Regions from separate parts of the Mesorhizobium sp. WSM4816 genome, predicted to be linked through region 1. Evidence: riboswitches for the same ligand, from Rfam matches in the RefSeq annotation. Region 1 holds a riboswitch; the other holds the start of a gene.
The links. Region 1 has a riboswitch for S-adenosylmethionine ahead of metX (homoserine O-acetyltransferase MetX). Riboswitches for the same ligand answer to the same signal wherever they lie in the genome.
Positions count from the first base shown of each region.

Region 2: linked by a shared signal. The riboswitch ahead of AC0L3H_RS06960 (O-succinylhomoserine sulfhydrylase) and the one ahead of metX (homoserine O-acetyltransferase MetX) in region 1 are both predicted to bind S-adenosylmethionine.

Region 1 covers NZ_JBVVQR010000006.1:74,971-90,076, reverse strand. The annotation lists gene AC0L3H_RS09805 (cupin domain-containing protein) at 1-139, opposite strand, end outside; gene gloB (hydroxyacylglutathione hydrolase) at 179-946, opposite strand; gene AC0L3H_RS09795 (hypothetical protein) at 998-1,246, opposite strand; gene AC0L3H_RS09790 (class I SAM-dependent methyltransferase) at 1,266-2,042, shown strand; gene AC0L3H_RS09785 (ABC transporter ATP-binding protein/permease) at 2,158-3,984, shown strand; gene AC0L3H_RS09780 (DUF1194 domain-containing protein) at 4,143-4,949, shown strand; gene metW (methionine biosynthesis protein MetW) at 5,020-5,634, opposite strand; gene metX (homoserine O-acetyltransferase MetX) at 5,693-6,862, opposite strand; SAM riboswitch at 6,983-7,060, opposite strand; gene hisC (histidinol-phosphate transaminase) at 7,233-8,342, shown strand; gene AC0L3H_RS09760 (prephenate/arogenate dehydrogenase family protein) at 8,349-9,284, shown strand; gene AC0L3H_RS09755 (sugar kinase) at 9,376-10,299, opposite strand; gene AC0L3H_RS09750 (DUF2125 domain-containing protein) at 10,353-11,351, opposite strand; gene AC0L3H_RS09745 (gamma-glutamylcyclotransferase) at 11,468-12,034, shown strand; gene AC0L3H_RS09740 (aldo/keto reductase) at 12,150-13,097, shown strand; gene AC0L3H_RS09735 (LysE family translocator) at 13,245-13,862, shown strand; gene AC0L3H_RS09730 (lysophospholipid acyltransferase family protein) at 13,889-14,683, opposite strand; gene AC0L3H_RS09725 (LysR family transcriptional regulator) at 14,795-15,106, opposite strand, start outside.
Region 2 covers NZ_JBVVQR010000004.1:151,228-166,333, reverse strand. The annotation lists gene AC0L3H_RS06995 (magnesium and cobalt transport protein CorA) at 2-1,009, shown strand; gene AC0L3H_RS06990 (GcrA family cell cycle regulator) at 1,154-1,672, opposite strand; gene AC0L3H_RS06985 (aspartate aminotransferase family protein) at 2,028-3,227, shown strand; gene argF (ornithine carbamoyltransferase) at 3,244-4,155, shown strand; gene AC0L3H_RS06975 (Hsp33 family molecular chaperone) at 4,318-5,328, shown strand; gene apaG (Co2+/Mg2+ efflux protein ApaG) at 5,409-5,801, opposite strand; gene AC0L3H_RS06965 (ceramide glucosyltransferase) at 6,059-7,213, shown strand; gene AC0L3H_RS06960 (O-succinylhomoserine sulfhydrylase) at 7,260-8,450, opposite strand; SAM riboswitch at 8,524-8,601, opposite strand; gene AC0L3H_RS06955 (2'-deoxycytidine 5'-triphosphate deaminase) at 8,726-9,820, shown strand; gene AC0L3H_RS06950 (ABC transporter substrate-binding protein) at 9,914-10,687, shown strand; gene araD1 (AraD1 family protein) at 11,010-12,002, opposite strand; gene mmsB (multiple monosaccharide ABC transporter permease) at 12,292-13,584, opposite strand; gene mmsA (multiple monosaccharide ABC transporter ATP-binding protein) at 13,581-15,106, opposite strand, start outside.

The DNA of each region.
Region 1 (15,106 bases):
CCTGCTCCAAAAGGAAATAGATCGCGGTCGAATGGCCGCGAGCGCCTTCCGCGCCATCGCGAAAGGTCTCGGCATACCAGCCGCCTTCCGGATGCGGTTTCAGGCCGAGCGCCGCGATGATTTCGGCGGAACTGGTCATTTTCCTCAGCCCTTCATGGATGCCAGACCATCAACGTGCTCAGAAATTATCCTTGCGCTTGCGTATTTCGGCGAACACTTCGGCGTCGGAGGCGTTCTCCATGCCGAGATGCTTGCGGATTGCCGGATCGTGCCAGCGCAGGAACGGATTGGTCGACAGTTCCTCACCGATCGTGGTCGGCAGCGTCGGCTTGCCGTCGGCGCGCAGCGCTTCGATTTTCGCGGCGCGCTCCTTCAATGCCGAATTGGTCGGGTCGACGGTCAGCGCGAAGCGGGCGTTGGAAAGCGTGTATTCATGGCCGCAATAGACGACCGTCTCGGCCGGAAGCGCCGCGAGCTTCTTCAACGAATCGTACATCACCGGCGGCTTGCATTCGAACAGCCGGCCGCAGCCGAGTGCGAACAGCGTGTCGGCGGTGAACGCCACTTTCGACGCCGGCAGATGATAGGAGACATGGCCCGCCGTGTGGCCGGGCGTGGCGATCACGTCGATCCTCTCCTCGCCGAGGTGGATGACTGAACCCTGCTCGACGGTTTCGTCGATGCCGGGGATTTTTGCCTGTTCCGCTTCCGGTCCGACGATGCGCAGCTTGAAGCGCTCCTTCAGCGCCAGATTGGCCTCGACATGGTCGACATGGTGATGGGTGGTCAGGATCATCGTCGGCGTCCAGCCGGTACGCTCGATCGCGGCCAGGATCGACGCCTCCTCGGGCGCGTCGATGATCGCGGTCTGGCCGCTTTTCGGGTCATGCACCAGCACACCGAAATTGTCGCTGCGGCACATGAATTGTTCGATTTCAACCGGCATCGCATCTCTCCACTGGAGCGGTTCATCGTTTCACGGAAGCGCCGAACCGCTCTAACTCTTTGTTTTGCGCAATTCCGGACGGAAAACCGTTTCACACTTTTCCTGGAATTGCTCTAGAGCGCCGCGCGTCCAGTTGGACGCACAAAGGACGCTTCTGACACTTTTTACCTGCTGCATCGTGTCTTCCGAAATCGAAACCGATTTCTGGCCGATGCAGCAGTCGCCGCAGACATAGGGCGCTTGCCCGCGGATGTCATCGTCTTTGTAGAACTTGGCGCCTTTGTTGAACTTGGACAGCATCGAAGATAGCGTGCCGCGCATGCATTCCGATATCGTCGACCTTCGCTCATTTTATTCGACCACGCTCGGGCGATTGGCCGAACGCTCGATCACCATGGCGTTGTCCTCGATATGGGCTGTCGTGCCCAATGAGCGGCTGGTCGGCCTCGGCTACACCTTGCCGTGGCTGGAGCGGTTCGGCACCGATGCCGAACGTGTCTTTGCCTTCATGCCGGCGACGCAAGGCGCGGTGGTCTGGCCGGCCACCGGGCCGACTGCGACCGCGCTGGTCTTCGATGAGGAATTGCCGTTGGTCGATGCCTCCATCGACCGCATGCTGCTCGTCCATTCACTCGAACATGCCGAGAACCCGCGCGAGACGCTGAACGAAATCTGGCGGGTGCTGTCGCCCGCCGGCCGCGTCGTCATCGTCGTGCCCAACCGGCGCGGTGTCTGGGCCCGTTTCGAGCATACGCCGTTCGGCAGCGGCCGGCCTTTCTCGCGCGGCCAGCTCACCGAATTGCTGCGCGAAGCGAATTTCACGCCCGCGGCCTGGTCCGACGCCCTGTTCTTCCCGCCATCGCGGCGACGCTTCATGATGCGGTTCCACAATGTGCTGGAGCGCGCCGGCCGCAGGTTCTGGCCGATCTTTTCCGGCGTCATCGTCGTCGAGGCGCAGAAGCGGCTCTATCAGGGTGTGCCGGTCGTCCAGCGCGCCTCTCGCCGCGTCTTCGTGCCGGTTTTCTCGCCGCATGGCGCCACAAGGCTCGGCCGGATATCGCCGAGCGGGAAGGCGCCGTCGCCGGGCCGCCGATGACGTTTTCGTGATCGGAATAACGCTTTTTCCCACCTATCTGTCGTGGGCGGGTTTGCTACCCGATTGAGTCGACTTGTTCACCGGTTTCAGCACCGCTTGCGAAGGGTCTTCATCAATGGCCGATCATCCGGATTTCGAGGCCAGCACCAAGCCGATTGCCGCGTCGGTCGAGGCCAGCAGCCTGCGCGACCAGCTGGCGACAATCAGGCTGGCGCTGGCGACGTCGCCGATCCGCAAACAACTGCTCTGGGCCTGCCTCGGCATCGTCGCCGTCATTGTGGCAACCTCGATCGGGCAGGTTCTGCTCAATCGCTGGAACGAGCCCTTTTACGACGCGCTGGCTCGGCGCGACATGCAGGGTTTCCTGCACCAGCTTCTGGTGTTTGCCGCCATCGCCGGCGGGCTTGTGGTGCTCAATGTCGGCCAGACCTGGCTCGACCAGACGATCCGGCTGAAGCTGCGTGAGGCGTTGACCGTCGATCTGATCGGTGAATGGATGCGGCCGGCGCGGGCTTTCCGGCTCGCCAACGCCGGCGCCATCGGCGTCAACCCCGACCAGCGCCTGCAGCAGGATGCCGGGCATCTCTCCGATCTTTCGACAGGTCTCGGCATAGGGCTATTGCAGTCGTTCATTCTGCTTGTTTCGTTCGTCGGCGTCCTGTGGTCGCTGTCTTCCGGCTTCGTCTTCCATGTCGGCGGCTATTCGCTTGCGATTCCGGGCTACATGGTGTGGGCCGCAATCCTCTATGCCGGCACCGCCTCCTGGCTGAGCTGGCTGGTCGGGCGGCCGCTCATCCGCTTCAACAGCGACCGCTATACGCGCGAGGCGGAGCTGCGCTCCTCGGTGGTCCGCGTCAACGAGAATGTCGATGCCATCGCGCTTGCGCACGGCGAGGCCGACGCGCGACGGCGGCTTGAGCTCGACCTCGGCACGGTGCTGGGCGCGATGCGGCGCATCTACAGCGCCCAGATCAATCTTTCCTGGGTGACCGACACCTATGGCTGGATCACTGTCGTCGCGCCGATCCTCGTCGCCGCGCCGGTCTATTTCGCCGGTGACATCAGCTTCGGCGGGCTGATGATGGCTGTCGGCGCCTTCAACCAGGTGCATTCCTCGTTGCGCTGGTTCATCAACAATATCGGCGGCATCGCCGATTGGCGCGCCACGCTGATGCGCGTCGCCGATTTCCGCATCGCGCTTGCTGAAACGGATGTGCTCCACCACAGCGAGAGGCGCATCGAGTTCGGCGAAAATCCGGACGGCAGGCTGACATTCGACAAGCTCGAAATTGCGTCGCGGGATGGATGCACCAAGCTCGCCGAGCCCCATGTCGAGATCCGCGCCGGCGAGCGCGTCATGATCACCGGAGATCCGCGCGCCGGCAAGACGCTGTTCTTCCGCGCCATTGCCGGTCTGTGGCCATGGGGAAGCGGGCGGATCGGCATGCCGGCCGGAGAGGTGCCGGCCTTCGTTCCCCGAAAACCCTATTTCCCGCTCGGCACGCTGCGCGAGGTGCTCGACCACGCCGATGCCGCGGTCAGCGACGCCGAGATCTCGGCGGTGTTTGCCGAGGTCGGTCTCGGGCGGCTGTCATCCTCGCTCGACCGGTCGGCGCGCTGGGAGCGCGAATTGAGCGATGACGAGCAGCGCCTGCTTGCCTTTGCCCGGCTGGTCTTGCGGCAGCCGAAATGGGTGATCATCGATGAGGCTTTGGACACGTTCGACGGCGCGACGCTGCGGCGGGTGCTGTCGATGCTGGAGGCGCGTCTTGCCGACGCCGCGATCCTCAATATCGGCCGTGGCCAGCACAACATTGAATTCTTCCCGCGCTCATTGGCGATCGTGAGAGATTTCGAGCGACCGGCTCTCAAGCCAGTCCGTGTCAGGGCCGGCGCGATCGAACCACCCCCGGCCGTCGCCAAAGCCCGCCAACAGGCATAGCCGGCCGTAAGCTTTATTTTGCCGTGATCACGGCGAAAGATTGCCGGCATCGTTCGGAAGCCTGCGGCGTTGGATTCATGCGACACGCTTTGAGTCTTTGTTTCGATGCTTGTCGTTACCCCAAAACCGCTGCGCGCTTTTGGGCGACCTGCGTCAGCCTGCTTGCCTGCCTAGCCTGCGCTCAGGCAGCACCACTGGCCACGCCCGCCGACACCATTGCCGTGGACGTCGAACTGGTGCTGGCGGTCGACATCTCGCACTCGATGGACGAAAAGGAATTCGCCCTGCAGCGCGCCGGCTATGTCAAGGCGCTGCGCCACCCCGACTTCATCAATGCGGTGCGTTCGGGCGTGAACGGCCGCATTGCGCTGGCCTATTTCGAATGGGCAGGCACCGTCCGCGACGACGCCGTCATTGCCTGGCAGGTCATCGACGATGCCGAGAGCGCCGAGGTATTCGCCGGCAAGATCGAGGCGCGCCCGTTCAGGAGCTTTCGCGGCACCTCGATTTCCAGTGCGCTCGCGTTCGGCGCCAAGCTTTTGGATGGAGCCGCCTTCGACGCGACGCGCAGCGTCATCGACATCTCAGGCGATGGCCCCAACAATATCGGGATGCCCGTCGCCACGACACGCGACGCCGCGATAGCAAAGGGCATCGTCATCAATGGCCTGCCGATCCTGATCAGCCCGTCGCCCAGCTTCAGCCATCTCGACCAATACTATGCCGAGTGCGTCACAGGCGGGCCAGGTTCCTTCGTGCTGCCGGTCTATGCCGCTTCGGAATTCGTGACCGCCATACGCCGCAAGCTGGTCCTCGAGGTCAGCGGTGTTACCGATCCTAATGCCGGTCCCGGGGCCGATCCCGGATCCGTCCCGGTCGATGCGGCAGCAACGGTCGACTGTTTGCAAGGCGAGCGCGGTCGGCGGTTTTTCTCCGATCCGTATTTTCCGGAACTTGATCGCTAGACCTCGACGAATGGCGATCCGTCCCAGATGTCTCCGGACTCCGGCCGGCTGGCCGAAGCGATGGCCGCCGTTACCGCTTCAGCAGGAACACCGCCTGCTGGCCAAAGAAATTCCAGAACCACCATGGCATCGACAGGCCGATTTTCTGGCCATTGGCGTCGAGCGCGGTTGCCTTTTCCACCGTTGCGCCGAGCTCTTCGCAGAGATTGACGAAGTCGCGGATGGTGCAGAAATGGATGTTGGGCGTGTCGTACCAGGAATAGGGCAGGTCCTTGGTCACCGGCATCCGCCCTTCGACGAACAGCGAAAGGCGTACCCGCCAGTGGCCGAAATTGGGGAAGGAGACGATGGCGTGCTTGCCGATCCTGAGCAACTCGTCAAGCACCAGCTTCGGGTTGCGGGTCGCCTGCAAGGTCTGCGACAGGACGACGAAATCAAAACCCTTGTCGGGATAGAATTTGAGGTCCTTGTCGGCGTCGCCCTGGATGACGGACAGGCCGCGTGCCACGCATTCGTTGACGCCGCGCTGCGACAGTTCCATCCCACGGCCGTCGACCTGCTTCGTTGCCTGAAGCAATTCGAGCAGCAGGCCATCACCGGAGCCGACGTCCAGCACCCGCGACTGCGGCGGGATGAGATCGGCGACGACTTCGAGGTCGACGCGCTGGGCGTGGTTGACACTCATGATCGTGCCTTTTGTCTGGCGCATGACCGTGATCCGAAAAGTCTGCGCCTTTTCAGGATCATGCGCTGAGCCCCCTGGCGCGGGCCGCCGACGCGATGAAGCCGTTGATGGCGGCGAACAGCTCCGGCTCGTCGAGCAGGAAGGCGTCGTGGCCGCGATCGGTCTCGATCTCGACGAAGGACACCGAGGCGCCGGCCGCGTTCAGCGCGTGAACGACCGAGCGGCTCTCCTCGGTCGGGAACAGCCAGTCGCTGGTGAAGGAGACCAGGCAGAAACGGGTCTTGGTGCCGGCAAAGGCATCGGCGAGCCGGCCGCCATGGTCGGCGGCGAGGTCGAAATAGTCCATCGCCCGTGTCATGTAGAGATAGGAGTTGGCGTCGAAGCGGTCGACGAAGGTCATGCCCTGATGGCGCAGATAGCTCTCGATCTGGAAGTCGGCGTCGAAACCGAAGGTGAGCGCTTCACGGTCCTGCAGATTGCGGCCAAACTTCCGGTGCAGGGCCGCCTCCGACAGATAGGTGATGTGAGCGGCCATCCGCGCCACAGCCAGTCCCTTTTCCGGGCGCTTGCCTTGTTCGAAATATTTGCCGCCATGCCAGTCGGGATCGGCCATCACCGCTTGCCGGCCGACCTCATGGAAGGCGATGTTCTGCGAGGAATGGCGCGCGCCGGTGGCGATCGGCAGCGCCGAGAAAACGCGCTCCGGATAGCTTGACGCCCATTGCAGCACCTGCATGCCGCCCATCGAGCCGCCGAGCACCGAGAACAGTTTTTCGATGCCGAAATGGTCGACCAGCATCAACTGCGCCCGCACCATGTCGCGGATGGTGATGATCGGCAGGTCGAGCCCGTACGGCTTGCCGGTGGCGGGATTGGTCGAGGCGGGGCCGGTCGAGCCGAGGCAGCCGCCGATGACGTTCGAGCAGATGACGAAGAAGCGGCTGGTATCGATGATCTTGCCGGGGCCGATCAGCACTTCCCACCAGCCCGGCTTGCCGGTCACTGGATTGGTGCTGGCGACATGCTGGTCGCCGGTCAGTGCATGGCAGACGAGGATGGCGTTGGAGCGGGCGTCGTTGAGCGTGCCGTAAGTCTTGTAGGCGATCTGGAACGGTGACAGCAGCGTGCCGGCATCGAGCTTGAGCGGCTTGTCGGCACCGAAACGCAACACCGGGCTCGACGGCTCGTCGGCCTCGTTGTTGGTTCTTTTCGTGCGCAGCGCGACCATCGCATCCTCTTACATCAACCCATCGTGTTTTCCGAAAGTCGATTGCGATTTTCGGGTCGATGCGACTGTCCGGCCGGCTGCGGACAACAAAAAAACCGGCATTGCCTTCGCAAAGCCGGTTACAGGATGCAAACGGCCCTTTAGCGAGTTGTTTAACGTGGCTGCAAGCCGACCGGCCAAATCACCACGGGATTTCGCCTTTCTTTAGGACCGGCGCGCCTCGGCGTCAACGGCCAGTCACGCACCGATCATTGCCGCCTCTCGACATTCCAGGCCACGGCTTGTATTTCCGCGGCGGCTTCCAGTGTGGCGGATCCGAAATTCGCATCGCGTTGGAGCAGCGGAAGCGTTCTCGACGGATTTTTGCAATATGAACCAGGCATCGGATCAGGCACGTCCAACGCCCCGCGCGGGGATCATGGACATCGAAGCCTATGTGCCGGGCAAAAGCACGGCGCCGGCCGGCGTTGCCAAGGTCCATAAATTGTCGTCGAACGAGAATCCGCTCGGCCCCTCGCCGAAGGCGATAGAAGCCGCGCGCGACGTTGCGGCCAAGCTCGACATATATCCCGACGGCACCGCCAGGCGCCTGCGGGAGGCGATCGCCGAGGTGCATGGCCTCAATCCGGCGAACATCGTCTGTTCCAACGGTTCCGACGAGATTCTGGGCCTGCTTGCGCAGACCTATCTCGCACCCGGCGACGAGGCTGTGATCACCGAACACGGCTTCATGGTCTACAAGATCTACATCCAGTCGGCAGGTGCTGTCCCGGTCTCGGTCAAGGAAACCAATGAGCGCGCCGACGTCGACGCGATCCTCGCTGCGGTAACGGCGCGTACCAGGATCATTTTCCTCGCCAATCCCAACAACCCGACCGGCACCTATTTGCCGTTCCAGGAGGTGCGCCGCCTGCATGCCGGCCTGCCTCGAAACGTGCTTCTGGTGCTTGATGCAGCCTATGCCGAATATGTCCGCCGCAACGACTATGAAGCCGGCGTCGAACTCGTGGCTGGCGCGGAAAACGTGGTCATGACCCGCACCTTCTCCAAGCTCGGCCTCGGCGGCGCGCGGATCGGCTGGATGTACGCGCCGATGCATGTCATCGATGCGATCAACCGGGTGCGGGGTCCCTTCAACGTCAACGCGACGGCGATCGAGGCCGGCATTGCCGCGATCCGCGACCGTGCCCATGTCGAGCGAAGCGTGGCGCATAACGAGACCTGGCTGACCTGGGTGAGCCAGGAGTTGACCAGGCTCGGACTGCGGGTGACGCCGAGCGTCGGCAATTTCGTCCTCATCCACTTTCCCGAAGACAAAAAACATTCGGCGGCAGCTGCGGACGATTACCTCTGTGCGCGCGGCTACATATTGCGGCGTGTTTCCGGCTACGGCTTCCCGAATGCGCTGCGCATGAGCATCGGCACCGAAGAGGCCAATCGCGGCGTTGTCGCCGCCCTCGCGACATTTTTGAAAAGCTAGAACACCATGACATCACCGATGTTCGAAAAGATCGCGCTGGTCGGCATCGGCCTGATCGGCTCGTCGCTGGCCCGCGTAATCCATCGCGAAGGCCTTGCCGGTCATGTCGCCATCTCGACGCGCAGCGAAACGACGCTGGCGCGGGCGAAACAACTCGGCCTCGGCTCCTTCTACACGTCGGATGCGAAAGAGGCGGTCGGCGATGCCGACCTGGTCATCGTTTCGGTGCCGGTCGGTTCTTCGGGCGAGGTCGCCGAGGAAATCGCACCGGCGCTGAAGCAGGGCGCGATCCTCACCGATGTCGGCTCGACCAAGGCGTCGGTCATCGCGCAGATGCAGCCGCATGTGCCTGCCGGCGTGCATTTCATTCCCGGCCATCCACTGGCCGGCACTGAAAAATCGGGCCCGGACGCCGGCTTTGCCGAATTGTTCGAAAACCGCTGGTGCATCTTCACGCCGCTACCCGGCACCGATCCCGAGGCGCTGGAAAGGCTCTCGGAATTCTGGCGCCGCTGCGGCTCCAACATCGACACGATGGATCCCCAGCATCACGACATGACATTGGCCATCGTCTCGCACCTGCCGCACATCATCGCCTATAACATCGTCGGCACCGCCGACGACCTGGAGTCGGTGACCAAGTCCGAGGTCATCAAATATTCGGCCTCCGGCTTTCGCGACTTCACGCGCCTTGCCGCGTCCGACCCGACGATGTGGCGGGACGTCTGCCTGCACAACAAGGATGCCATCCTCGAAATGCTGGCGCGGTTCTCGGAGGATCTGGCCTCGCTGCAGCGGGCGATCCGCTGGGGCGACGGCGAAAAGCTGTTCGACCTGTTCACCCGCACCCGCGCCGTGCGCCGCTCGATCATCGAGGCCGGCCAGGACATCGACGTGCCGGACTTTGGCCGGCAGGCAGTCGAGCATCCGGCCAAGGGATAGAGCATCGGACCCGTACCGGTTTTAGGTGAAATCCGATGCTCAAGCAAAAGATAGAGCGGCGGTACCATCCGATTTGAAGGCCGCCTCGCGCTCAATCCGGCCAGTGAGCCGCCATCATCGCCAGTGTCTCGGCCCTGTCCGGCGCGCCCAGCCTGCCGCCGAAGCGCAGGCATTTGAGCGCGGCGGCGGCGCTGGCAAACCGCAATGTCCGTTCGATCGGCATCGCCTCGGCCAGCCCGACGGCAAAGGCGCCGTGAAACACGTCGCCGGCGGCAAGCGTATCCACTGCCTTGATCCTTGGCGCGGCGACGTGGCGCACCGACGCCACCGAGCGGTCGAACCACCAGCTTCCCGCTGCGCCGCCGGTCACCGCTACGAAAGCATCGGTGCGCCTGGCCAGCGCTTCACAGGCCTTTTGCGTGCCTTGCTCCTCGCCGCAGAGGATGAACGCCGCCGGCTCCGACGCGACGATATGCGTGGCGAGCGGAAACAGCCGTTCCAGCACGGCCCGTGGCGCGGTGTCGGCATCGAGTATGGCTGGACGGCCGTTTGCGCGCGCCGCCGTCAGGGCCAGAGCTGCCGCGCCCGGCCAGCGCACGTCGACCAGGACGGCGTCGAATGCGGTGAGATCCTCAGTGGGGGGCGCTTCGGGGTCGGCCTGCGCGAGCTTGTCATAGAACGGAACAATAATGCGCTCGCCATGCGTGTCGACCAGGATGGCCGACAGTGCCGACCGCGCCCCGGCGACGCGCCGGACAAAGCTGCAATCGACGCCTTCGGCCTCAATGCCTGCGACCAGCTGATCGCCGACGAGGTCGTCTCCCGCGCTCGCCCACAGCGATACCTCCGCGCCGAGGCGGCGTGCGGCGCAGGCCGCGCTCGAAGCCATGCCCGAGGCGATCTGGACGCCGTCGGACGCGATGAACTTGCCCTGACGCGCCGGAAGCGTGTCGACGCGAAGGATCGTATCGAGCGTCAGCGCGCCAACACTCAGGAGCTTCACCGGGCGGTTCATCTATCTTCCTGTTTGGCCATGGTCTTTCCGAACTGGAGGTTCGCAATCATCGCCTAATCGACCGGCTTGATGCTGCCCAGCGGGATAAAACCGAGCGAGGCCTTGCCCTTGACGATCTTGAGCGGCATCGACGGTTCGTTGCCAAGCAGCGCCAGCCCGGCAAAGCCGGTTTTGATCTGGCTCTTCTGCTCGGGAATGGCTTTGCCGAGGATTTCCGCCACCGCCTTCGGATCGCTGAGCCTGATCATCAAATCGGCGTCGATCAGCCCGTCGGCATCGACCGAGACCGGCCCGGAAACGGTGACGCGCGCGCTTCCCGACGACAGATCGAGCTTGCCGATATCCACCGCCTGGCCGCGCAGGCTCTCTGTTTGTGTCTTGATCAGCGCCACGCCGTTCTTCAGCGTCACGTCGCCGCTGCCGTCGAGCGGCGGCAGCACGCGGCCATCGATCGCGCCCGGATCGATTTCGAGATCGGTAAAACTCCCGGCATAGTCGATGTCCTGGCCGTTCGGACGCAATTCTCCGGCCGCTGTCCCAGCGCTGAACAGCTCGACCGGGTCTGTGCCATCGGCGGGATCGGTCTGGGCTGACAGAGCCTCTGCCTCCAGTGAAACGCGCCGGGGCAGGGGCCAGGACAGTTTGACGTTCGCTCGCAGATTATCCCAGTCGATCCACAGCGGTGCCATCCCCGGCACGGAGGTCCTGAGCGGCCCCTGCAGGTCGGCGCCAGGGGACAGGATCTGGGTGACGTGCGTGACTCCTTTGAGGCTGCCGAGCGAGGCGGCGACGTTCCTGCTGTCGTCCTGATAAGCCAGGCTGTCGCAGGTAACGGCGAAGCTTAAGGGGTAGCCGCTGACCGTGAGATTGACGCAGTCCGCCTCGATGCCATTGCCGTTGAGTTCGGCCACCGCTTTGCCGGCTTCGCTCTTGACCTTGTCTGCCAGGTAGAACCAGCCGGCGCTGTAGAGGCAAAACAGCACGACGATGAAAACGCCGAGCCAGAACAGCCGGCGGAGAAAATTCGGCGGGCGTTCGTCATTTGACGTCATGCTGCGGCTCTCGTTGGCGCGTGTTGCAGAGGTGTCGTTTCCGGCAAGATCGGGTAGACGGAGACGGATTGAAAAAACACCGATTCCAGTGCGGTGCTGCAACCAGGCTTGGCGATATGGGCGATTTTTGGGTTTTTGGCTACGGCTCGCTGATCTGGCGGCCGGGATTTGCGCATGTCGAGACGCGGCGGGCCCGCCTCCATGGCTACCGCCGCTCGCTGTGCGTCTACTCCTTCGTGCATCGCGGCACGCGCGAACGGCCCGGCCTGGTGCTCGGCCTCGACCGTGGCGGCTCCTGCATCGGGCTGGCTTTCCGCGTCCCCGGCGATCTGCGCAACGAGGTCATCACCTATCTGCGCGAACGCGAGCTGGTCACCAATGTCTATCTCGAGCGCATGCTTAGCATTCGCCTCGACAAGGGGGACACGCGTGAGGCCGACAAGGGTGGGGGCGACACAGACGGAGGCGAGACGGTCGAGGCTGTCGCCTATGTCGTCGACCGTAGCCACGAGCAATATGCCGGTGCGCTCGATGCGGCCGATGCGGCGAGCGTCGTTCGCGGCGCCGTTGGCCAGTCGGGAAAGAATGAGGACTATGTGTCCAGCACGCTGGAGCACCTCGAGGCGCTGGGGATCCGCGACCATTGGCTGGAAGAGGTGGCGAAACGGATCGCGCCTTTGTGAAGCGCTGGTCGGTGGAAAAGTCGGCCGGCCCTTTGACGTTGGTGCGGCCCGCCATAGGTTAAGCCGGTCACGGGGCTTTTCGCCCGCTTCTTTCCATTCCCCACGGAGATCAGTCTTGCAGAAACGTCGTCTCGGTCAAACCGACCTGTCCATCGCGCCGCTGGTTCTGGGTGGCAACGTCTTCGGCTGGACCGCCGACGAGAAAACCTCTTTCGATCTGCTCGACCGGTTCGTCGGCGCCGGCCTCAACGCCATCGACACCGCCGATGCCTATTCGCGCTGGGTTCCCGGCAACAAGGGCGGCGAATCCGAAACGATCATCGGCAAATGGATGAAAAGCCGCGGCAATCGCGACAAGGTTGTGGTGATCACCAAGGTCGGGTCGGACATGGGGCAGGGCAGGAAAGACCTCTCCGCTGCCTATATCGAAAAGGCCATCGATGCGTCGCTGCAGCGGCTGCAGACCGAAGTCGTGGATCTCTATCTGTCGCACTGGCCGGACCCGGCCACCCCCTACGAGGAAACGCTTGGCGCCTATCAAAAGCTGCTCGACAAGGGCAAGATCCGCCACGTCGGCGCCTCCAATCTCGATGCTGGCCAGTTGCGCGCCGCGCTGGACGTGGCAAGCTTGCGGGGCCTGCCGCGCTATTCGGTGCTGCAGCCGGAATACAATCTCTACGATCGCGCCTCCTTCGATGGGCCGCTGCGCGATCTGTGCATGGCCGAGGATATCGGCGTCATCACCTATTTCAGCCTCGCCAAGGGGTTTTTGAGCGGCAAGTACCGCAGCCAGGCCGATCTCGGCAAAAGCGCGCGTGGCGACGACGTGAAGAACTATCTCAACGCGCGCGGCATGCGCGTCCTGGCGGCACTCGACGCCGTGTCGGCACGTCACGCGGCCAAGCCGGCGGAAGTGGCGCTCGCCTGGGTGATTGCGCGGCCCGGCGTCACCGCGCCGATCGCCAGCGCCACGACATTGGAACAGGTCGACAGCCTCGTCCGCGCCGCATCATTGGAGTTCGGTCCGGACGATATCGTCGAGCTCGACAGCACGAGTGCTTAGGCGCCAGCGCGAAGCGGTGGCTTGATCAAACAGCAGCCAAGAACCGGGCGCGGCCTGAGTCGGAACGCTCCCTGCACGACCGTTCAAGACACCCTGCTGTGCCCTGCCATACCATTGCCGGCATCGCGCCTGGATACTGGTATACAGATGGCCGAACAGGTCTTTTCCCATCCGGAACTATGGCAGCAATTGCTCGCGCTTGTGCTGGCATCGGCGGTCGTGATGGGCAGTCCGGGGCCGGCGACGATAAGCGTCACCGCCGTCGGCGCCGCCTTCGGCCTGCGCGATTCGCTCCGCTACGCCTCGGGCATCATTCTTGGTACGGTCGCCGTGCTTTTGCTCGTGGCGACGGGCATTACGGCCATGCTCACCTTTGTGCCGACGCTCACACCGCTCCTGGCGGTGGCATCCGCAGCCTACATCCTCTACCTCGCCTTCAAAATAGCAACGGCCCCGCCTCTGGCCGCGCGTAGCGGCGGGGCGGCGCGTCCCACATTCCTCGGCGGGTTTCTTCTGGCCGTCGCCAACCCGAAAGCCTATGTAGCGATTGCCGCCGTATTTGCTGGCACGTCGTCCGCCGGTGAGCTCGATGCAGGGCTCAGGCTGGCGGTCCTCGCTTCGATGATCGTCGCCATCCATGTCCTGTGGCTTCTCGCCGGGGCAGCGTTTGCGCGCTTCCTGCGCAAGCCGCTGGCCTCGCGGATCATCAATCTGACGTTCGCGGCAACACTGGTTTTGACCACGGCGCTGGCTGTGATTCCCTAGGGGACAGTGCCGCAAGCTTAGATGGTTCAGGTCGGGGTATCGGAGCCAAGTTCCCCCAGCCGCTTTACCGCCGTCGGCGGCATTGGCGGCGGGTTGGGCGCCTGGGACGCCTCGATGAGCAGCTGGTCGCAGGCGGCTTCCGTCTCGCCGATCAGCCGTTCCATGAATTCTTCCTTGCCCAAACCCGCCGGGATCGGCGGCAGGAAGCGGGCCTTGATCGTGCCGGGATAGCGCAGGAATTTCCGCCGCGGCCAGTAGAGGCCGGCGACATGGGCGACCGGCACCACCGGAATGCCAAGCTGGATATAGAGCTCGACGATGCCGTATTTATAGGCCGGCTCGTCGCCCGGCGCCCGGCGCGTGCCCTCGGGATAGATGATCAGCTGGCGGGGATTGCGCGCCAGTTCCTGCCTGGTCGCGGCGACCACCGCTTTCAGCGCCTTCGAGCGGCTGCCGCGGTCGACCGGGATCATCCGCATTTTCAGGATGTACCAGCCGAAGAACGGGATCCAGGTCAGTTCCCGCTTGAGAATGTAGATCGGATCCTGCAGGAACGGGAAAAAGGCGATCGCGTCCCAGAAGGACTGATGCTTCGGCGCCAGGATGAAGGAACCCTCGGGCAGGTTTTCCTGGCCGGTGATCTCGCTTTTGGTGCCGGCGATCTTGTCATAGAGCCACATGCTGGTGTGTGACCAGAATTTCGGCACGAACCAGGCGCGGTGGCGCGGCGACAGGAAATAGTAGGGGGTCCAGAGGATCATCTGGACGATCAGATTGACGTAGAAGACGAAGTTGAACGCCAGCGAGCGGACATAAAGCATGCAGGAAGAGCCCGGTGAGGAGGTGTGCGTTGGTTACACCAAGCGCGGGCAAAAAGGAAACGGTGCGATGGCCGGAGATCTATCCGCCTTGGTGAAGCCGCGATCCGTTCGTCAGGCCTGCCACGTCGCTTGCACCAGCCGTTTCTTCAGGCGTGGGGCGGCGAAATCGAGGAACGCACGCAGTTTCACCGGCAGCAGGCCCTGGCCGGCATGCACAAGGCTGACCGGCCATGGCGGCGGCTCGAATGCCTCCAGCACGGCGCGGAGGGTGCCCGACCGCACTGCAGCTGTGATCTGGTAGGAAAGCACCCTCGTCAACCCGATGCCGGCAATCGCGGCATCGATCGCCGCTTCCGCGGTGTTGACCCGAAGCCGTGAGCGGATCGGAACGGTGAGGTCGGTCTTGCCTGTGGCAAAAGTCCA
Region 2 (15,106 bases), on a different contig from region 1:
GATGGAAACCGTTCGGAACCTGACGCCGGCCCCGCCGACATCGGCCATCGTCGCTTCCAGCGTCTATACCGCCGGCCGGCGTGTCGCCGACATTCCGATCGAGGAAGCCGGCGAATGGGCCAAGAAGCCTGGTCATGTCGTCTGGATCGGCCTGCTGGAGCCGGACCGCGACCTGTTGCTTCGTGTCCAGGCGCAATTCCACCTGCACGATCTGGCGATCGAGGACGCCGAGCATCCGCATCAGCGGCCGAAGATCGAGCAATATGGCGATGCGTTGTTCATCGTTGCCCGCACGGCTCAACTGATCGACAGGCGCGTCACCTTCGGCGAGACGCATCTGTTCGTCGGCGCCGGCTACATCGTCAGCGTCAGGCACGGTCCGTCGACTTCTTATGCCGCCGTTCGCCAGCATTGGGAAAGCTGCCCGCATTCGCTAGCCAAAGGCGAGGATTTCGTCCTCTATGCCATTCTCGATTTCATCGTGGACAACTACATGCCGGTGCTCGAGCAGATCGAGGACGAGGTCGAGGCGATCGAGGACAGGGTTCTGCTGAAGCCGATGACCGGCTCCGACATAGAGCGGCTCTATATGCTGCGCCGCGATCTCTTGCGCCTGCGCAACGCCGCGCTGCCGCTGGTGGAAGTCTGCCGCCGGTTGACCAGCGCCGACCTGCCGCAGATCCATGCGGCCATGCACCCGCTGTTCCGCGACGTCACCGACCACATCCGCACCGTCCAGGAGAAGATCGACAGCTTGCGGGAGGTGCTCGCATTTGCCTTCGAGGCGAGCCTCCTGGTTGGCCAGAGCCAGGAAACGGCGATCACCAAGAAGCTCGCCTCATGGGCTGCAATCCTGGCGGTGCCGACGGCGCTCGCAGGTATCTACGGCATGAACTTCAACGACATGCCGGAACTTAGGATGGAATATGGCTACCCGGTCGTTCTGGGAGCGATTATTTTGGTCTGCTCGGTTCTCTACTGGCGCTTCCGCAAGAGCGGCTGGCTGTGAAGAGTAGGGCAGTAGGGCAGTAGGGCAGTAGGGCAGTAGGGCAGTAGGGCAGTAGGGCAGTAGGGCAGTAAGGAAAGATGGCGCCTCACGAGCGCAGTCTTTTGCAGTTCACCCCATATATACTGCCTTACTCCCCTTACTCCCCTACCTACTGCGCCGCCGCTCCGAAGCGGGCTGAAACGCAACACGGGCGTGATACTTGCAATAGGGTCCGGTTTCGGCCGCGTCGTTGCCGCAGAAATGGAACTCCTCCGAAAGCGGATCGCCATTCGGCCATTTGCATGTCCGCTCCGTCAATTCGACGAGCTGCAGATGCCGCGAGATCGGCACGACTACGTTCTCGACCGGACGGACATAATGACGCGTCACCGGTACGGCGTCGAATTGCGCCTGCAGCGCGGTCGCGCCGATCGACGTGGTGATATGCCGCGCAGTGCTCGCGGCCCGCGACACCGATTTCTGCACGGTCGATCCCTGCACGCTCTTCTTCTGGCGTGCCGGCGTGGCAGTCGCGCGTCCGCGGCCCGACAGTTTCAGCCGATGCACCTTGCCGATGACGGCATTGCGGCTGACACCCCCAAGCTGGGCGGCGATCTGGCTGGCGCTCAGCCCCTCCGACCACAATTTTCTAAGAAGTTCGACCCGCTCGTCAGTCCAATTCATGAGACCGCGCTCCTGCTAAAATGTGCGGCGATCGGAATCCTTCCACGATCCGGCTTCCGCCGGGCAGACACCACATATATCGGGTGATTAGGTCCGCCGCACGAAATCTAGTTATTTCTCGACCTATAAGTACCTTATGCGCTGACTCGGTGACAAGAGTCCGAGGGCCAACACGAATCGGTTTTTTCGGTTTTCCCCAACTTGCCCGGTCGCTGATGAGCCGGCGTCTCGCTGGAAAGCTTGCCGCGCGTCCTTGCGCGACGTTTTCGTTGACTTCATGGCCGAAAAACACGATAAGCCGCACAGGCCGCCGCTTTGGCGGCTTTTTGATTTTCCGGTTCCGGAGACGCATATAATGAGCGGTTCGGCGCTTTTCGAGACCTTTACCCGCGCTCCCCTGGCCTTCGACCATGGGGAAGGCACTTGGCTGGTCACCGACAAGGGCGAGCGGTATCTCGATTTTGGCGGCGGCGTTGCCGTGAATTCGCTGGGCCACAGCCATCCGCATCTGGTCTCGGCACTCACCGAACAGGCGGCCAAGCTCTGGCATGTCTCCAACCTGTACGAGATTCCGGGGCAGAGCCGTCTGGGCGAGCGGCTGGCCGACGCCACCTTCGCCGACAAGGTGTTCTTCACCAATTCCGGCGCCGAGGCGCTGGAATGCGCCATCAAGACGGCGCGGCGCTACCATTTCGTCAAGGGCCATCCCGAGCGCTTTCGCATTATCACCTTCGAAGGCGCCTTTCATGGCCGCACGCTGGCGACCATCGCCGCCGGCGGCCAGTATAAATACCTGGAAGGTTTCGGCCCCAAGGTCGAAGGTTTCGACCAGGTCGGCTTCGACGACATCGACGCCGCCGAAAAGGCGATCACATCAGAGACCGCCGCGATCCTGATCGAGCCGGTGCAGGGCGAGGGCGGTATCCGCCCGGTGCCGACGCAGTCGCTGAAGCGGCTGAGGCAGCTCTGCGAACAGCATGATCTGTTGCTGATCTTCGACGAGGTCCAGTGCGGCATCGGCCGCACCGGAAAACTGTTCGCGCATGAATGGGCTGGCGTCACGCCCGACATCATGGCGGTCGCCAAGGGCATCGGCGGCGGCTTCCCGGTGGGCGCCTGCCTCGCCACCGACGAGGCCGCTGTCGGCATGACCGCCGGCGTGCACGGCACGACTTTCGGCGGCAATCCGCTGGCGATGGCGGTCGGCAACGCCGTGCTCGACGTCGTACTGGCAGACGGTTTTCTGGAGGATGTGCAGCGCAAGGCGTTGCTGCTGAAGCAGGGGCTGGCGGGTGTCGCCGACGAATTTCCCGATGTCATTGAAGACATCAGAGGCAGCGGCCTGATGCTTGGCCTGAAATGCGCCGCGCCCAACACCAAGGTGAACATGGCGTTGCGCGACCAGCATCTGCTGGCGGTTCCGGCCGGCGACAACGTTCTTCGCCTGCTGCCGCCGCTCACCGTCACCGACGCCGAGATCCATGCGGCGCTCGACCGCATCCGCGCCGGCGCCCGGGGCCTGTCGGACGCCATCGCCGCGGCTGCGGCGAAATAACAGTCGGAAGACCCACATGAGCCTTCGCCATTTCACCGATCTTTCCGCCGTTTCCGAGGGCGATCTGCGCCTTATGCTGGACGATGCCGTCGTGCGAAAGGCAAGGCTCAAGGCTGGCGAGTGGACAAAACCGCTTGAAGGCAAGGTGCTGGCGATGATCTTCGACAAGCCGTCGACGCGCACGCGCGTGTCCTTCGACGTCGGCATGCGCCAGCTCGGCGGCGAGACCATCATGCTGACCGGCGCCGAGATGCAGCTCGGCCGCTCCGAAACCATCGCCGACACGGCCAAGGTGCTGTCGCGCTATGTCGATGCGATCATGATCCGCACCACGTCGCATGACCGGCTGCTGGAGCTGACCGAGAACGCGACCGTCCCCGTCATCAACGGGTTGACCGACGACACCCATCCCTGCCAGCTGATGGCCGACATCATGACCTTCGAGGAGCATCGCGGCCCGGTCGCCGGCAAGACCATCGCCTGGACCGGCGACGGCAACAACGTGCTGCATTCGCTGCTGGAGGCCTCGGCGCGGTTCCGCTTCAACCTCAACGTGGCCGTGCCGGAAGGCAGCGAGCCGGCGCAGAAGCATGTCGACTGGTCGAGGGCGCATGGCGGCAAGTTGAACTTCACCCGCTCGCCCGAGGAGGCCGTCCACGAGGCCGACTGTGTCGTTACCGATTGCTGGGTGTCGATGGGCCAGGAGCACCGTGCTCGCGGCCACAATGTCTTCTCACCCTATCAGGTCAATGCGGCACTGATGGCGAAGGCAAAGCCCGACGCGTTGTTCATGCACTGCCTGCCGGCGCATCGCGGCGAGGAGGTCACCGACGAAGTCATCGACGGCCCGCATTCGGTGGTGTTCGACGAGGCCGAGAACCGGCTCCACGCCCAGAAGGCGGTTTTGGCCTGGTGCCTCGGCGCTTGATCCGGGCTGCTGTGATCCTGGTCACCGTGATCCGGGCCGCCTTGATCCCGGCCGCCTTGATCCGGGAGTGCGTGATGCCTATCTCAGGCGCATCACGCAAATCGAGCGCGTTTCGACGCATGCGCCCCGGAGGGCGGCATCGCCGCGCCCCGGAGCTTTGTCATGTTGGAAACCCGTCAATTGGCTGAACATCAACCCAAACTCGGCGAATTCGGCTACGCCGGCGACGATCATGTCGTGCCCTTCGAGGTCGGCCCGCTCGACGTGCGCGGCCGCACCGTCCAGCTCGGGCCGATGCTCGACGCGATCCTCAGCCGTCATGACTATCCCGAGCCGGTCGCCCGCCTGCTGGCGGAAGCCTGCGTGCTGACGGTGCTGCTCGGCACCTCGCTCAAGTTCGAAGGCAAGTTTATCCTGCAGACCCGCACCGACGGGCCGGTCGACATGCTGGTGGCGGATTTTTCCACGCCGCATGCGCTGCGCGCCTATGCCCGCTTCGACGCCGACCGGCTGGAGGCACTGATTTCTGCCGGCGAGACCTCGCAGCGGACGCTGCTCGGCAGCGGTGTGCTGGCGCTGACTATCGACCAGGGCGCCCACACGCAGCGCTATCAGGGCATCGTCCAACTCGACGGCGAGACGCTGGAGGAGGCCGCCCGCACCTATTTCCGGCAGTCGGAGCAGATCCCGACCGATCTCAGGCTTTCGGTGGCCAAGCTGTTGACGCCCGGCATCGGCGGTGCCCGCGAGCAATGGCGCGCCGGTGGCATCCTGGCACAGTTCCTGCCGCAATCGGCGGAGCGCATGCGCGTGCCCGACCTTCCGGGTGGCGACGGCGATCCGCGCGAGGAGATCCATGATCCGGCCGACAATTCCTGGCAGGAACTGCTGGCGTTGCTTGGCACCATCGAGCCGACGGAACTGATCGACCCGACGATCGGCGCCGAGCGGTTGCTTTACCGGCTGTTCCACGAGCACGGCGTGCGCGTCTTCGGCGGCGTGCCGGTAGCCGACCAGTGCTCATGCTCCAGGGAGAAGATCCGCGGCATTCTTGGAGGCTTCTCCGCCGACGAGATCAGGGACAGCACCGAGGATGGCGGCATTCACGTCGCCTGCGAATTCTGCTCGAAGCAATATGACTTCGACCCGGCGGAATTTGCTGCGGCTCAATAGCCGGCGTCAGTGCTGCCTCGGTGCCTTCGCAGAGCTTGGTTTCTCGCCCCTCGCCCTGGGGCGAGAAGCCCAAGTGAGCCTCAGTTCACCGTCCGCCGCGTGCCCGGCAGGTCGAGCGAAAAGGCGGGGATGGCGACGTCGAACGTCTCACCCCGCTTATTGCGCATCGTGTAGTGGCCGACCATGATGCCGGATGGCGTCGAGAGTGGGCAGCCAGACGTATACTGATAACTATCGCCGGGATTGAGTTCAGGCTGGTCGCCGACAACGCCGGCGCCGCGCACCTCTTCGACCCGGCCGGTGCCGTCGGTGATCTGCCAATAGCGCGACAGAAGCTGCACGAATTCATCCGACTGGTTGTCGATGGTCACCTGGTAGCCCCAGACATAGCGGTTCTCCGGCGGGTCGGAGCGATCTTCCAGATAGAACGGCCTGACCTGCACTTCGATGTCGCGCGTGACGGCGCTGTACATAAATCACTCCACACTATGCAGACGGAACATTCGACCCTCTCCGCAGTTCGGTCAACGGGGTGCGTCCCCTCGGTGTCTGCCATCGTTGCCCGAATTTGTTAAGCGCAGGTGCCGAACAACAATGTCATTTAAGTGACACGTGACAATGATGGTGTGCAGGGCCGGGGATGGTGTGCAGGGCCGGGCGACTCAGCATTCTGTCGAACTGTTGAAAACGGCTTCATGCGGCCGGTTTTTTCTGGAGCGACCAGATATTGATGGAATTGACAGTCACAGCCGCCTTGCTTTCCATAGCTCTGCTTGTTGTCAATCTCGCCAGCATCCTGCTCGCTTCGTTGAAGCTGAAGCGGCCTGGCAGGATCACGCCGCCAGCCGTCGAGGCGCCGCCGGTGTCGATCGTCGTGCCGTCGCGCGGCGTCGAGCCGTTTACCGAGGAGACGCTCGAGCGCGCCTTCTCGCTCGATTGGCCGCACTATGAGCTCATTTTCTGCGTCGCCCATGCCGACGACCCGGTGGTCGGGCCGATCACCGATGCGATAGCCCGCTTTCCGGCCGTGCCGGCCCGGCTGCTGGTCGGCGACGACCGCATCAGCGGCAATCCGAAACTCAACAATTGCGTGAAGGCCTGGGAGGCCGCGCGCCACCACTGGGTCATCCTTGCCGATTCCAACGTCCTGATGCCGAGGGACTATGTCCAGCATCTGATGACGGCATGGCGGCAGGACACCGGCCTCGTCTGCTCGACGCCGATCGCCTCGCGGCCGGACGGGTTCTGGGCGGAGGTCGAATGCGCTTTCCTCAACACGCTGCAGGCGCGCTGGCAATATACCGGCGAGGCGCTCGGCCTCGGTTTCGCCCAGGGCAAGAGCATGCTGTGGAACAAGCCATTGCTCGACGCCAATGGCGGCATCCGTGCGCTTGCCGCCGAGATTGCCGAGGATGCCGCCGCGACCAAGCTGGTCAACGGGCTCGGACTGCGCGTCAATCTCGTTGCCGCGCCCTTCGAACAGCCGCTCGGCTTGCGCACATTTGGCGAAATCTGGTCGCGCCAGGCCCGCTGGGCACGCCTCCGTCGCGTCACCTTCCCACTGTTTTTCGCGCCCGAGATCCTGATCGGAGCGGCGCCGCCGCTGGTGCTTGCGCTGGTTGCGGCAGCAGGCGCCGGTTTCAGCCTGCCGGCTACCGCCATCGCCGTGCTGATAGTCGCCTATCTGCCGGAATGCGCTCTCGCCTCGGCCAAGGGCTGGCACCTGTCGCTGCGCATGATGCCGGCGATGGTTGCGCGGGACGTGATGCTTCCCGCCATCTGGGTGCGCGGCTGGCTCAGCGGTGCCGTCGACTGGCGCGGCAACACGATGACCATCCAAACCAGCGCCGTTGCGGAATTGGAAGAGACGCCGTCGGGCGCCTGACCCCGCCTGCTTTGCAGATCAGAGCGCAGCAGTTCGGCGCGTATCCCTACCTGGCGGCTTTCAAGGCCTGCTCGATGTCTTCGAGCAGGTCGTCAGTGTCCTCCAGTCCGACGGACAGCCTGAGCGTGCCTGGCCCGATGCCAAGTTCGGCCCGCGCCTCGTCGCTCAGATTCTTGTGTGTCGTCGTCGCCGGATGGGTGATCAGGCTCTTGGCGTCACCGAGATTGTTGGAGATCAGCACGACATCGAGCGCGTTCTGGAAGGCGAAGGCCGCCTGCTTGCCTCCCTTGACGTCGAGGCAGATCAGCGTCGAGCCGCCCGACATCTGCTTCTTGACGATCGCCGCCTGCGGGTGATCGGCGCGGCCGGGATAGATGACGCGGACAATTTCCGATCGCTCGGCGAGGAAGTCCGCGATCCGGCCGGCACTTTCCGTCTGCTGGCGCACGCGCAGCGGCAGCGTCTCCAAGCCCTTCAGCAGCGTCCAGGCATTGAAGGGCGAGAGGCTGGGACCGGTGTGGCGGAAGTAGTCGTGCAAATTCTCGTCGATCCACTTCTTGTCCGACAGGATGATGCCGCCGAGGCAGCGCCCCTGACCGTCGATGTGCTTGGTCGCCGAATACACGACGATATGGGCGCCGAGTTGCAACGGCTTCTGCTGCAAGGGCGTGGCAAAAACGTTGTCGACGATCAGCCGCGCGCCGATCGAATCGGCAAGCGAGGCCACAGCTGCGATGTCGACGACCTCCAGCGTTGGATTGGTCGGGCTTTCAAGGAAGAACAACTTGGTGTTGGGCCTGACCGCCTTTTCCCAATTGGCGATGTCGGTGCCGTCGACCAGCGTCGCCTCGATGCCGTATTTCGGCGCCAGCGTCTCGACCACCCAGCGACAGGAGCCGAACAGCGCGCGCGCCGCCACGATGTGGTCGCCGGCCCGGGCACTGCACAGCAACGCCGCCGTCACCGCCGCCATGCCGGATGCGGTGGCGCGGGCATCTTCGGCACCTTCCAGCGCACACATGCGCTTCTCGAACATGTCGACCGTCGGATTGGCATAGCGCGAATAGATGAAGCCCGGTTCCTCGCCCTTGAAGCGGGCTTCCGCCGCCTGCGCCGTGTCGTAGACATAGCCTTGCGTGAGATACATCGCCTCGGAGGTTTCGCCGAAGCCGGAACGCAGCGTTCCTGCATGCACGAGGGCGGTCTGAGGCTTCCAGTTGCGCGTTTTGCTCGTCATCACCTTGTTCCAAACACAAAAAATGGTCCAAACACAAAAAAACCGGCCGCGAAAGTCGCAACCGGTCGTACGGCCTTTCGGCCCGACGGTCCTTTAGCGACTTGTTTAACGTGGCTGCAAGCCGACCGGCCAAATCACCACGGGATAACGATCCTTTAGACCTGCACCGCGCTTGCGTCAATTGCCGGCATGATTAAGAGGTTTGTACCAGCGGGTTCCACGGCAAGAACCTGCGACAAGACGAGACCACGCCCGGCCTTCGAGCGGAGCCAGCTTTGCGGCAGACAGGCATTCTTCCGGATCAGGATATTTCCGCGCTGTACCAGTCGGGCGCGCTGAAGTCGCCGCGCGCGCTCGACGCCGACCAGGTCCAGCCGGCCAGCCTGGACCTCAGGCTTGGCGACAAGGCCTGGCGGGTGCGCGCCTCCTTCCTGCCCGGCCCCAACCACAGGGTTGCTGAAAAACTCGACCGCCTGAAGCTGCACGAAATCAATCTCACCGATGGTGCGGTGCTGGAGACGGGCTGCGTCTATATCGTGCCGCTGCTCGAGAGCCTGGCGCTTCCGGCAAACATTTCCGCCTCGGCCAACCCAAAAAGCTCGACCGGGCGGCTCGACATCTTCACCCGGGTGATGACCGATCGCGGCCACGAGTTCGACAAGATCGCTGCCGGCTACAACGGCCCGCTCTATCTCGAAGTCAGCCCGCGCACCTTTCCGATCATCGTCCGCGCCGGCTCGCGGCTGTCGCAGATACGGTTCCGCACCGGCAATGCGCTTTTGTCGGAAAGCGAGCTGCACGAATTGCACCGTGCCGAGACGCTCGTCGCCACCGAGCCGCCGAACATTTCCGGCGGCGGCATCGCACTGTCGATCGACCTCGATGGCGACAAGGACGGGCTGGTCGGCTACCGCGGCAAGCACCACACCGGCCTGGTCGATGTCGACAAGCGCGCCGCGCAGGATGTCGTCGATTTCTGGGACCCGCTCTACAAGAGCGGCGCCGGCGAACTGGTGCTCGATCCGGACGAATTTTATATCCTCGTCAGCCAGGAAGCGGTGCATGTGCCGCCGCTCTATGCCGCCGAGATGACGCCCTTCGATCCGCTGGTCGGCGAATTCCGCGTCCACTATGCCGGTTTCTTCGATCCGGGTTTCGGCCATTCGGCCTCGGGCGGCACCGGCAGCCGGGCCGTGCTCGAAGTGCGCAGCCACGAAGTGCCGTTCATCCTCGACCACGGCCAGATCGTCGGACGGCTGGTCTACGAGCACATGCTGAAGCGGCCGCAGGCGCTCTACGGCACAGATCTCGGCTCGAACTATCAGGCGCAGGGCCTGAAACTGTCCAAGCATTTTCGCGCCGCGCGCTGATCGCCCGCTATGATCAGACCATGCTTGCCTGACCTTACGGGTCGTGCTTGGCTGTCTTAGCCGTCAATACGGTTGGAACAAGGGGAACAAAAAATGCAGATTTCAAGATGGATCGCATCGGCAGCAACAGCCGTCATGCTGGCGATGTCAGTCGGGTCGCTGTCGGCGCAAGCACAGGAAAAGTTGAAGATCGCCACTGAAGGCGCCTATCCGCCGTTCAACACCATCACCGCGGATGGCAAGCTCGTCGGCTTCGACATCGACATCACCAATGCGCTTTGCGCTCAGATGAAGGTCGAATGCGAACTTGTCACGCAGGACTGGGACGGCATGATCCCGGCGCTCCAGGCCAAAAAATTCGACGCCATCATCGCGTCCATGAGCATTACCGAGGAGCGCAAGAAGCAGGTCTCCTTCACCAATAAATACTATACGACGCCGCTTTCGCTGGTGGCCTTGAAGGACAGCGATATTGCCTCGACCGAACCGGCGGCACTCGCCGGCAAGACGGTCGGCGCCCAGGCTTCGACCACCCAGGCCGACTATGCCCAGGATGTCTATGGCAAGGCCGGCGCCGAGGCGAAGCTCTATCCAACCCAGGAGGAGGCGGTCGCCGACCTGATGAACGGCCGTCTCGATGCCGTCCTTTCAGACAAATTCGTGCTGATGGACTGGATGAAGAAGTCGAGCGACGACTGCTGCAAGATGGTCGGCGACGTCAAGGGCACGGAGACCGAAGCCGGTATCGCCGTGCGCCAGGAAGACAATGCGCTGCGCGAAAAGCTCAACGCCGCGATCGACGCGATCGTCGCAGACGGCACCTACAAGAAGATCCAGGCCAAATATTTCGACTTCGATATTTATTGAGAGGTCGAAGCTGCGCGTTCTTCCTTCTCCCCTTGTGGGAGAAGGTGGCCGAGCGAAGCTCGGTCGGATGAGGGTGTTCCGGGGACACCAACGTCTCATTCCTTCCAGCACCCCTGCCATGAAAGTAACTTCAAACTCTGTTTCATTTCAATCGGATAGCGACTTGGGCCAGGGCTCGATTTTAAAACCGATATACCAGAGAAAGCGGCCCGCGCACCTTTCATCTACGATGGCGCCCGGCGCCGGGCGATGTGTCTCATCCGTCTCGGCACTGCGCGCCGATCCACCTTCTCCCACAAGGGGAGAAGGAGAAGGTTGGCGCCTAAAGCGCCTTCACCGCCACCTTCACCGGCTGCTCGATTTCAAGCGGGTTGCGCAGCGGCAGGCCGAAATCCTTGGCCTCGATCTCGAAGACGTCGCCGGCCTCGGTCCTGACGCCGTCGGCGAAGGACAGTGTCGCGGTGCCGAACATGTGCACATGCACGTCGCCCGGCTGGCGGAAGGCCGAATACTTGAAGTGGTGATGTTCGAGATTGGCGATGGTGTGCGACATGTTCGCCTCGCCCGACAGGAACGGTTTTTCCCACAGCAGCTGGCCGTCGCGGAGGATGCGGGAGGAACCCCTGACGTCGGACGGCAGCTCGCCGATCAGGATCTCCGGCCCGAACGAAGCGTTGCGCAGCTTGGAATGCGCGAGGAAAAGATAGTTCACACGCTCGGTGACGTGATCGGAAAACTCGTTTGACAGCGTGAAGCCGACGCGGAACGGGACGCCGTCGTCGCCGATGACATAGATGCCGGCGACTTCCGGCTCCTCGCCGGCGTCCTCGGCGAAGGCGGGCGACAGAAGTGCCGCACCGGGCGCCACTGCCATGGTGCCGTTGCCCTTGTAGAACCATTCCGGCTGCACGCCGGTCTGGCCCTTGGCCGGCTTGCCGCCCTCCAGCCCCATGCGGAACATCTTCATGGAATCGGTGAGCTGCTCCTCGCCGTCGCTGCTGAGCTTCTTGTGCATGGAATCGCGGGTCGCGGCGGAGCCGAGATGTGTCAGCCCGGTGCCGGTGAGGTGGAGATGCGCCGGGTCGGGATGGTTGATCGGCGACAACAGCCGCCCCTTCTTGTAGGCGGCATCGAGGTCGACCGCTTCGCCAAAACCCTTGCGCTCGATGAGGGCGACAAGCCCGGTGCCGGTGCGCGCGGCCTCCATCGCCAGCGAATAGACGCTGCGGGCGCCGTTGATGATTCTGGTCTTGCCGCCGTTGCGGGCGACGACGCGGATGGTCTCCGCCTCGTCGAGGATCTGGGAAATCAGCATGACGTACCCTCTCTCAATTGCCTTGGCCGGCCTGCCGGTCTTGCAAGCTGTTCCTGGCGCAGCTCGGACGGTGTCCGCGCCACGGGTGAAATTCTTCGTCCGGATTGCGCTCGCGGGCCCGGTCCCCTGGGGGGACTTCCTTGCGTCGCCCGGCAGCGCCGCGATGTGACCCGTGCCTCCTAAAAGCGCGCCGCGTTTGAAAACGGGCCCGCTTTAATCCTTGCTTTCATGCATACCGTTGTCCCAACACGCTGCACACGTCTGGCGACATGCATGAGTTCCCTCGCCCTCAAGCCTTGTTTTTGTTGTAGACGTCGAAGACCACGGCGCCGAGCAGCACCAGGCCTTTGACCACCTGCTGCCAATCGACATTGACGCCCATGATCGACATGCCGTTGTTCATGACGCCCATGATGAAACCGCCGACCACCGCACCAACCACCTGACCAACGCCGCCCATCGCCGAAGCGCCGCCGATGAACACAGCGGCGATGACGTCGAGCTCGCTGCCGAGGCCGGCCGCCGGCACCGCCTGGCCAAGGCGCGCCGCAATAATCAGCCCGCCGAGCGCCGAGAGCACGCCCATATTGATGAACACCATCAGGGTCAGCCGCTCGGTCTTGATACCCGATAGCTGCGCCGCCTTGGCATTGCCGCCCATTGCGTAGATGCGACGGCCGACCGTCATGCGTTTGGTGACGAAAACGAACAGCGCAATCAGCACGCCCATCACCACGAGAACGATTGGCAGGCCCCTGTAGGTGGCGAATTGGTAGACCAGAAACAGCGCCAGGGCGCTGGTCACCAAGGTCTTGACGACGAACAGCGAGAAGGGCTCGGCTTCGTAGCCATGCCGCTCGCGGCTGCGCCGTGCCCTGAGCCCGAAATAAGCATAGGCGACCACGGCGACGATGCCGAGCACGATCGTCGTCATGTGCAGCGTCAGGCCGCTGCCGACGATTGTCTTGCCGGCGGCGTTCACCACCGGCGGTATCAGCGTCAATGAGCCGATCACGTCGGGAATGAAGCCGGAACTGAGCGCCTTGAAGCCGACCGGAAGCGGCCCCACGGAAGACCCCCCACCCAGCAGCGCCTGGCAGATGCCGCGGAAGATCAGCATCCCCGCCAGCGTGACGATGAAGCTCGGTATTCGGTGATAGGCAATCCAGTAGCCTTGTGCCGCGCCGATGGCACCACCGACGATCAGGCAGATGATCGACACCACCAGCGGATTGCTGAAAGGGCCGAGAGGCCAGATGACCATCATCATCGCCGCCAGCGCGCCGATGAAACCGGCGACGGAACCGACGCTGAGATCGATATGGCCGGAGACGATGACCAGCAGCATGCCCAGCGCCATCACGATGATGAAGCTGTTCTGCTGCACCAGGTTGCTCAAGTTCACCGGTTTGAACAGCGTTCCGGACGTCGTGTACTGGAAGAACACCATGATGGCGATAAGCGCCAGGATCAGGCCGTATTCGCGCAGGTTGGTGACCAGCGCCGAGACAGCAATGCGCGGCCCTTGCTGCACATCTTCGGCGACGCCACTTTTCGGGACGGGACCGCTTTCGGTGCTCATGATGCTTTTCCTTCTCCGCGAACGATGGCGCGCATGATCTTTTCCTGGCTGGCATCACTCGCCGCCATTTCGCCGACGATACGTCCTTCGTTCATGACATAGATACGGTCGGTGATGCCGAGCAGTTCGGGCATCTCGGACGAGATGACGATGATCGCCTTACCCTCCGAGGCGAGCCGCGCGATGATCGTGTAGATTTCATACTTGGCGCCAACGTCGATGCCGCGCGTCGGCTCGTCGAGGATCAGCACCTCCGGATTGGCGAACAGCCATTTCGACAGCACCACCTTCTGCTGATTGCCGCCTGAAAGATTGCCGGTCATCTGATAAACGCTGGACGAGCGGATGTTGGTCTTGGCCTTGTAGTCGTTGGCGACGGCGAGCTCGCGCATGTCGTCGATCACGCTGTGGCGCGACACGCCGGGAAGATTGGCCAGCGTGATGTTGTGCTTGATATGATCGATCAGATTGAGACCGTAGGTCTTGCGGTCTTCGGTGACGTAAGCAATGCCGTGTTCGACTGCCTTGCTGACAGAGGAGACATCGATGGGCTTGCCCTTAAGCAGCACCTCGCCGGTGATGCCGCGGCCGTAGGAGCGGCCGAACAGGCTCATCGCGAATTCGGTGCGTCCGGCGCCCATCAGCCCGGCGATGCCCACCACCTCACCCTTGCGGGCGTCGATATCGATACCCTTGATCACTTGCCGCTCGGCATGGATCGGATGATAGACCGACCAGTTCTTCACCTGGAGCACGACCTCACCGATGTCAGGCTCGCGCGACGGATAGCGGTCGTCCAGCGAGCGGCCGACCATCGAGGTGATGATGCGGTCTTCCGAGATGTCCTTCTTGGCCAGCGTCTCGATCGTCCGCCCGTCGCGGATGATCGTGACCTTGTCGGCGACCCGGTTGATTTCGTTGAGCTTGTGCGAGATCAGGATCGAGGTGATGCCCTGCCGCTTGAATTCGAGCAGCAGGTCGAGCAGCGCCTGGCTGTCCTTTTCGGACAGGCTCGCCGTCGGCTCGTCGAGGATCAGCAACTGCACTTCCTTGCTGAGCGCTTTGGCGATCTCGACCAGTTGCTGTTTGCCGACGCCGATATTGGTGATCAGCGTCTTGGGGTCTTCCTTGAGGCCCACCTTCTTGAGCAGAGCGCTGGTGCGCGTCTCGTTGGCGTTCCAGTCGATGATGCCGTAGCTGGCGTGTTCGTTGCCGAGGAAGATGTTTTCGGCGATCGACAGCATCGGCACCAGCGCGAGTTCCTGGTGGATGATGACGATGCCGCGGCGCTCGCTGTCGTGGATGCCTTTGAAATGGCACTCATCGCCGCGATAGACGATTTCGCCATCATAGGTGCCGGCTGGATAGACGCCCGACAGCACCTTCATCAGTGTCGACTTGCCGGCGCCGTTCTCGCCGACAACGGCGTGGATCTCGCCTTCCTCGACGCTGAGGTTGACATTCGAAAGCGCCTTGACGCCGGGAAACGTCTTGGTGATGTCACGCATCTCCAAAATCGTCT